2 regions of the Pseudomonas sp. Irchel s3a10 genome follow, and region 2 is predicted to be linked to the other one. Evidence: predicted binding sites of a transcription regulator. Region 2 holds the regulator's gene; the other holds the start of a gene.
What was found. Region 2 encodes sigma-54, which starts transcription at its own class of promoters, with help from an activator protein. Its sites were predicted from a motif close to ANTGGCATNNANNTTGCTNT; they were not measured.
Positions count from the first base shown of each region.

Region 1: a site for sigma-54 is predicted at 1,466-1,485, ahead of CKW11_RS21665 (flagellar basal body rod protein FlgF). Genes of this name have one in related genera too.

Region 1 is NZ_FYDR01000008.1:35,394-38,805, reverse strand. It holds gene flgG (flagellar basal-body rod protein FlgG) at 1-625, opposite strand, end outside; gene CKW11_RS21665 (flagellar basal body rod protein FlgF) at 671-1,411, opposite strand; gene CKW11_RS21660 (sigma-54-dependent transcriptional regulator) at 1,785-3,347, opposite strand.
Region 2 is NZ_FYDR01000009.1:55,944-59,355, reverse strand. It holds gene lptA (lipopolysaccharide transport periplasmic protein LptA) at 1-4, shown strand, start outside; gene lptB (LPS export ABC transporter ATP-binding protein) at 4-729, shown strand; gene CKW11_RS22860 (RNA polymerase factor sigma-54) at 919-2,412, shown strand; gene hpf (ribosome hibernation-promoting factor, HPF/YfiA family) at 2,486-2,794, shown strand; gene ptsN (PTS IIA-like nitrogen regulatory protein PtsN) at 2,807-3,271, shown strand; gene rapZ (RNase adapter RapZ) at 3,274-3,412, shown strand, end outside.

The DNA.
Region 1 (3,412 bases), on a different contig from region 2:
TCAGGCCCGGGGTGCCGATTTGCGGCGCGCCGGAAGCAGCGGTTTCCAGGAACAGGTTGTTGCCTACTGCCTGCAGACCGGCCGGGTTGATGAAGTCGGCGGTTTGCAGGTTGCCGATCACTTGAGCGGCCGGGTTGCCTGGCACCGTGATCGACACGGTGCCGTCGGTGCCGACGGTGAAGCTCTGCGCGTTGTTCGGGATGACGATGGCCGGCTCCAGGGCAAAACCGCTGGCGTTGACGATCTGGCCGTTGGAGTCGAGGTGGAAAGTACCGTCACGGGTGTAGGACGTGGTGCCGTCCGGCTGCAGGATCTGGAAGAAACCGCGACCGTCGATGGCCATGTCCAGCGGCTGCTCGGTGGTTTGCAGGCTGCCGGCGGTGAAGTTTTTCTGGGTGCCGACGATGCGCACACCGGTACCCAGTTGCAGACCCGACGGCAGTTCACTGTCCTGGGTCGACTGGGCGCCTGGCTGACGCTTGATCTGATACAGCAGGTCCTGGAACTCGGCACGGTCACGTTTGAAACCCGTGGTCGACACGTTCGCCAGGTTGTTGGAAATGGTGGTCAGGTTGGTGTCCTGGGCGGACAGACCGGTTTTGGCAACCCATAGAGCCGGAAGCATTCGATTCTCCTCGTGCGCCTGTTTTACGGCGCGACGTTCTGATAATTAGCTGATCTGCAAGACCCGAGCCATGGCCTGGTCGTCGTCTTTGGCGGTGTTCATCATCTTGACGTGCAACTCGAACTGCTTGGCCAGGGCCAGCACCGAAGTCATTTCTTCCACGGCATTGACGTTGCTCGACTCAAGGAAACCCGACACCAGTTTGACGTTGGCATCGGCCGGCGCCGGCTGGCCGTCCTTGGTGTAGATCGAGCCATCGAGGCCTTTGTTGAGGTTCTTGATGTCCGGGTTGACCAGTTTGATCCGGTCGACTTCCGCCATGACGCGCGGGCCTTCGCCCATCGCACGAATACTGATGGTGCCGTCTTCACCGACTTCGACCTGCTGCTCCGGCGGCACGGCGATCGGACCGCCATTGCCAAGTACCGGCATGCCGTTGCCGGCGCGCAATACGCCGAGGGCGTCGATGTTGAGACTGCCGGTGCGCACGTAGCTTTCGCCACCGTTAGGGTTCTGCACGGCAATAAAGCCGTTGCCGGTCACGGCCACGTCGAGGTCACGCCCGGTCTGTACCAGCGAACCGGCGGTGAAGTCGGTGGCGGGCCGTTCGCTCATGGCAAACGCACGCGCCGGAAAGCTGTCACCGAACACCGGCATCGAACGCGCCTGCTCCAAGTCGCGCTGAAAACCATTGGTGGAAATGTTCGCCAGGTTGTTGGCATGGGCCTTTTGCGCCAGCGCGTTCTGACTGGCGCCGGTCATTGCCACATAAAGGTACTTGTCCACACTCTTTCCTCTGCATGCCGGACGTTTGCCGCCCACCGCTGTACTGCTGAGCCATAAGCAATTTGCAGACCAACTTTTTTCTGGCGGCTTGCGGCCCGGTAAACAAAGGACTTGAGGGGTTTTGCGGGGAAATCTGAAATGTATCGAAGTCGAAAAACCGGCGGTGTTATGCCGCTTGGCGGCAATCCCGATTTTTGCAGATGGAAAAAGAACCTGTGGTGAGGGGATTTATCCCCGATGGGCTGCGCAGCAGCCCCCAATCCATACATGGTGGTGTATCAGACGAACCGCATTCGCTGGTTTGGGGCGGCTTCGCCACCCTTCGGGGATGAATCCCCTCACCACAAAAGCTCTTTTCACCACAGTGTTGCTGTTAACTCTCGGGGTCTTTACCGACCTCATACTCACGGAGCTTATTAGCAATGGTGGTATGCGAAACCCCCAGCCGTTTGCCCAGTTGCCGACTGCTCGGGTGCTCGGAATACAGCCGCTCCAGCACCGCTTTTTCAAAGCGCCCAACGATCTCGTCCAGCCCGCCCTCCAGCGAGAAATCGCCAAGCGGCTGACGCACCCCGTAGTCCGGCAAGCGAATATGTTCGACCTTGACCGTGCCGCCATCACACAGCGAAACCGCCTGAAACAGCACGTTCTCCAGTTGCCGCACATTGCCCGGCCAGTGGTAATGACTGAGGCGATCCATCGCCGCCGGCGCCAGTTTCGGCAGCGAGCAACCGATCTGGCGGCTGGCCTGATCAAGGAAGTGTTCCACCAGCGGGGTCAAACCGTCGAGGCATTCGCGCAGCGGCGGGATGTGCAGCGACAGCACGTTCAAGCGGTGATACAGATCCTGACGAAATTCTCCACGCGCACACAGCTCGGACAAGTCGACCTGAGTCGCGCAGATCACCCGCACGTCCAGATACACCTCTTCGTCGCTGCCGACCCGGCGGAAGCAACCGTCCTGCAGAAAGCGCAGCAACTTCACTTGCAAGCGCGGGCTCATTTCACCGACGCCATCGAGAAACAGCGTGCCGCCCGCCGTCAGCTCCAGCAGACCGAGCTTGCCTTCGGCACGCGCGCCTTCAAACGCGCCGGGGCCGTAGCCGAACAGCTCGGTCTCGGCCATCGACTCCGGCAGCCCTGCGCAATTGAGCGCCATCAGCGGCGACTGCCCGCGCGGGCTGGCGAGGTGGCAGGCACGGGCCAACAACTCTTTGCCGGTGCCGGTTTCGCCTTCGATCAATAGCGGCGCATCCAGCGGCGCCATGCGCCGCGCTTCACGCACGACAGCGGCCATCACTTTCGAGCTCTGAAAGATACTGTCGAAGCCGCGCAGCTCCTGCTTGCGCACGTTATAGATGCGCTCGCCGACGCGGTCGGCGCGGTGCAAGGTCAGTACCGCACCGGCCATGGCTTCGCTGTCGTCGTGCTCCGATTGCAGCGGCGCGATGTCGGCGAGAAAGATGTCGCCCTTGACCTTGACGCGCATGCCGTTGATTCGCGATTTGTTGGCGCGCACCAGTTCCGGCAGGTCGAAATCCTCAGCGTAGCGCGACAGTGGAATCCCCGGCACCTCATCCACCCGCACCCCGAGCAACTGCGCCGCCGCGCGGTTGGCCGCGACGATCGAGCCGCCCATGTCGATCGACAGCACCGGGAACTCCAGCGCGCCGAGCAACGCGTTCAACTCCATGTGCCGGCGCTCGCTGGGCATCAGCCCGACGCGCTTGACGCCAAACACCCCGGCAATCGCCTCGAACTTCGGCCGCAGCGCCTGGAACTGAATGTTGATCAGGTTCGGGCAGTGCAGGTAGATCGCATTGCCGTGCTCACCCCCGACCTCACCGCGCGCCACGTTGATCCCGTACTCCACTAACAAGTTGAGGATGTCGCGCAGGATGCCGATGCGGTTCTGGCAGTGGACTTTGATACGCATATAAAGAGGACCGACGAGGATGAGGGGTTGAACTCAATCCCTGTGGGAGCGGGCTTGCTCGCGAA
Region 2 (3,412 bases):
GTAATGGCAACTCTGAAAGCTCAACACCTGGCCAAGGCCTATAAAAGCCGCCAGGTTGTGCGCGACGTCAGCCTGTCGATCGACAGCGGCCAGATCGTTGGCCTGCTCGGCCCGAACGGCGCGGGCAAGACCACCTGCTTCTACATGATCGTCGGCCTGGTGCAGGCCGATCAGGGCCGAGTACTGATCGATGATCTGGACGTCAGCCATCAGCCGATGCACGGCCGTGCCAAGGCCGGTATCGGCTATCTGCCGCAGGAAGCATCGATTTTCCGCAAACTGTCGGTGGCCGATAACATCATGGCCATCCTCGAAACCCGCGCGGAACTCGATAAGGCCGGTCGTCGCAAGGAACTGGAAAGCCTGTTGCAGGAGTTCCACATCAGCCACATCCGCGACAACCTCGGCATGAGCCTGTCCGGTGGTGAACGCCGCCGGGTGGAAATCGCCCGCGCCCTGGCGACCGCACCGAAATTCATCCTGCTCGACGAACCGTTCGCCGGTGTCGACCCGATCTCGGTCGGCGACATCAAGCAGATCATCCACCACCTCAAGGCCAAGGGCATCGGTGTACTGATCACCGACCACAACGTGCGTGAGACCCTGGATATCTGCGAGACCGCCTACATCGTCAACGACGGTCAACTGATCGCTGAAGGCGATTCGGCGACCATCCTTGCCAACGATCTGGTGAAGGAAGTGTACCTGGGCCACGAGTTCCGCCTCTAAAGCGCGATCACATTCGGCCAGCCGATCGGGTGCTGTAACGTTGAAGCTGATTTTTTATACGCTTTTATTGTTACAGCGCTCTAGGCAAACACGACAGTTTCAGGCATATAATTTGCTTAAGTTTGGCGCTCCGGCGCCCTGTAGTGGATGGCGCATGCGCGCCGGCGAATAAGGTGTTAAGCCCCTGCCATGAAACCATCGCTAGTCTTGAGAATGGGCCAGCAGCTGACGATGACACCGCAGCTGCAACAGGCCATCCGCCTGCTCCAATTGTCGACCCTGGACCTGCAACAGGAAATCCAGGAGGCCCTGGAATCCAATCCGATGCTCGAACGCCAGGAAGAAGGCGACGACTTCGACAATACCGATCCTTTGGCCGACAACGCCGAACAAAAACCCAACACCGACATTCAGGAACCGTCCTATCAGGAAGCCGCCCCGACGGTGGACAACCTGGAAGATGGCGAATGGAACGAGCGCATTCCTAACGAACTGCCCGTTGATACCGCCTGGGAAGATGTCTACCAGACCAGCGCCAGCAGCCTGCCCAGCAGCGATGACGACGAGTGGGACTTCACCACCCGCACCTCCGCCGGGGAAAGCCTGCAAAGTCATCTGCTATGGCAATTGAATCTGGCGCCGATGTCCGACACCGACCGCCTGATCGCCGTGACCCTGATCGATTGCATCAACAATCAGGGCTACCTCGACGAAACCCTAGAAGAAATTCTCGACGCCTTTGATCCGGAGCTCGACATCGAGCTGGACGAGATCGAAGCCGTTCTGCATCGCATCCAGCAGTTTGAACCCGCCGGCATCGGCGCGCGCAACCTCGGCGAATGCCTGCTGCTGCAACTGCGTCAGCTCCCGGCCAAGACCCCGTGGCTCAACGAAGCCAAACGTCTGGTCAGCGATTACATCGATCTGCTCGGCAGTCGCGACTACAGCCAGTTGATGCGGCGCATGAAGCTCAAGGAAGACGAGTTGCGCCAGGTCATCGAACTGGTGCAAAGCCTCAATCCGCGCCCGGGCTCGCAGATCGAATCGACCGAAGCCGAATACGTGGTGCCCGACGTTATTGTGCGCAAGGACAACGAGCGCTGGCTGGTTGAGCTGAACCAAGAGTCGGTGCCCCGTCTGCGGGTCAATGCGCAGTACGCCGGTTTCGTCCGTCGCGCCGACACCAGTGCCGACAACACCTTCATGCGCAATCAGCTCCAAGAGGCGCGCTGGTTCATCAAAAGCCTGCAAAGCCGCAACGAAACGCTGATGAAAGTGGCCACCCAGATTGTCGAGCATCAGCGCGGCTTCCTGGAATATGGCGATGAAGCCATGAAGCCGTTGGTCCTGCATGACATCGCCGAGGCGGTCGGCATGCACGAATCGACGATTTCCCGGGTCACCACCCAGAAATTCATGCATACCCCGCGCGGTATTTATGAACTGAAATACTTTTTCTCCAGCCACGTCAGCACCTCCGAAGGCGGCGAATGCTCGTCCACGGCGATCCGCGCGATCATCAAAAAACTGGTTGCGGCGGAAAATCAGAAAAAGCCGTTGAGTGACAGCAAGATCGCTGGTTTACTGGAGGCACAAGGCATTCAGGTGGCTCGCCGCACCGTCGCCAAGTACCGCGAATCCCTCGGGATCGCGCCTTCGAGCGAACGCAAGCGGTTGATGTAAGCCACGTTACAGCGTTCCAGTGGCAGGCTCTTCGGCCTGCCGCTTTATGCACTGGCAACGAAGGAGAAGCTGTATGCAAGTCAACATCAGTGGACACCAACTGGAAGTGACCGAACCTCTGCGCACCTACATCAACGAGAAACTCGAACGATTGGAGCGCCATTTCGACAAGATCACCAACGTGCAGGTCACGATGTGTGTCGAAAAGCTCAAGCAGAAAATCGAAGCCACCTTGCATATACCCGGCAGCGAAGTGGTCGCCAACGCAGAAGATACCGACATGTACGCTGCGATCGACTCACTGACCGACAAGCTGGATCGCCAACTCAAAAAGCATAAGGAAAAGACCCAGAGCCTCCTTCAGGGCGCAACCGGTCGTTAACACCCCCAACCCATGATCCGACTTGAAAGCATCCTGACCCCCGGCCGTTCCCTGGTGAACGTGCCGGGCGGCAGTAAAAAGAAAGCCCTCGAACAGATTGCCAACCTCATCCATAAAGAAGTGCCGGATCTGGCCATGCAGGATGTTTTCGAGAGCTTGGTAGCCCGTGAGAAACTCGGTTCCACCGGTTTCGGCAACGGTATCGCCATTCCCCACTGTCGCCTCAAAGGCTGCGAATCGCCTATCAGCGCGCTGATGCACCTTGATGCCCCCATCGATTTCGATGCCATCGACGGCGCACCGGTCGACCTGCTGTTTGTTCTGCTGGTCCCGGAAGCGGCCACCGATGCCCACCTGGAATTACTGCGCCAGATCGCCAGCATGCTCGATCGCAAGGAAGTGCGCGAAAAACTGCGCAGCGCACCGAGCAACGAAGCCTTGTATCAGGTCGTCCTGAGCGAGCAGAACGGTCATTAATCATGCGTTTGATCATCGTCAGTGGCCGTTCCGGCTCGGGTAAAAGCACCGCCCTGGATGTCCTTGAGGACAACGGCTACTACTGCATCGACAACCTGCCGGCCGGCCTGCTGCCGGAACTCGCCGAACGCGCCCTGATTC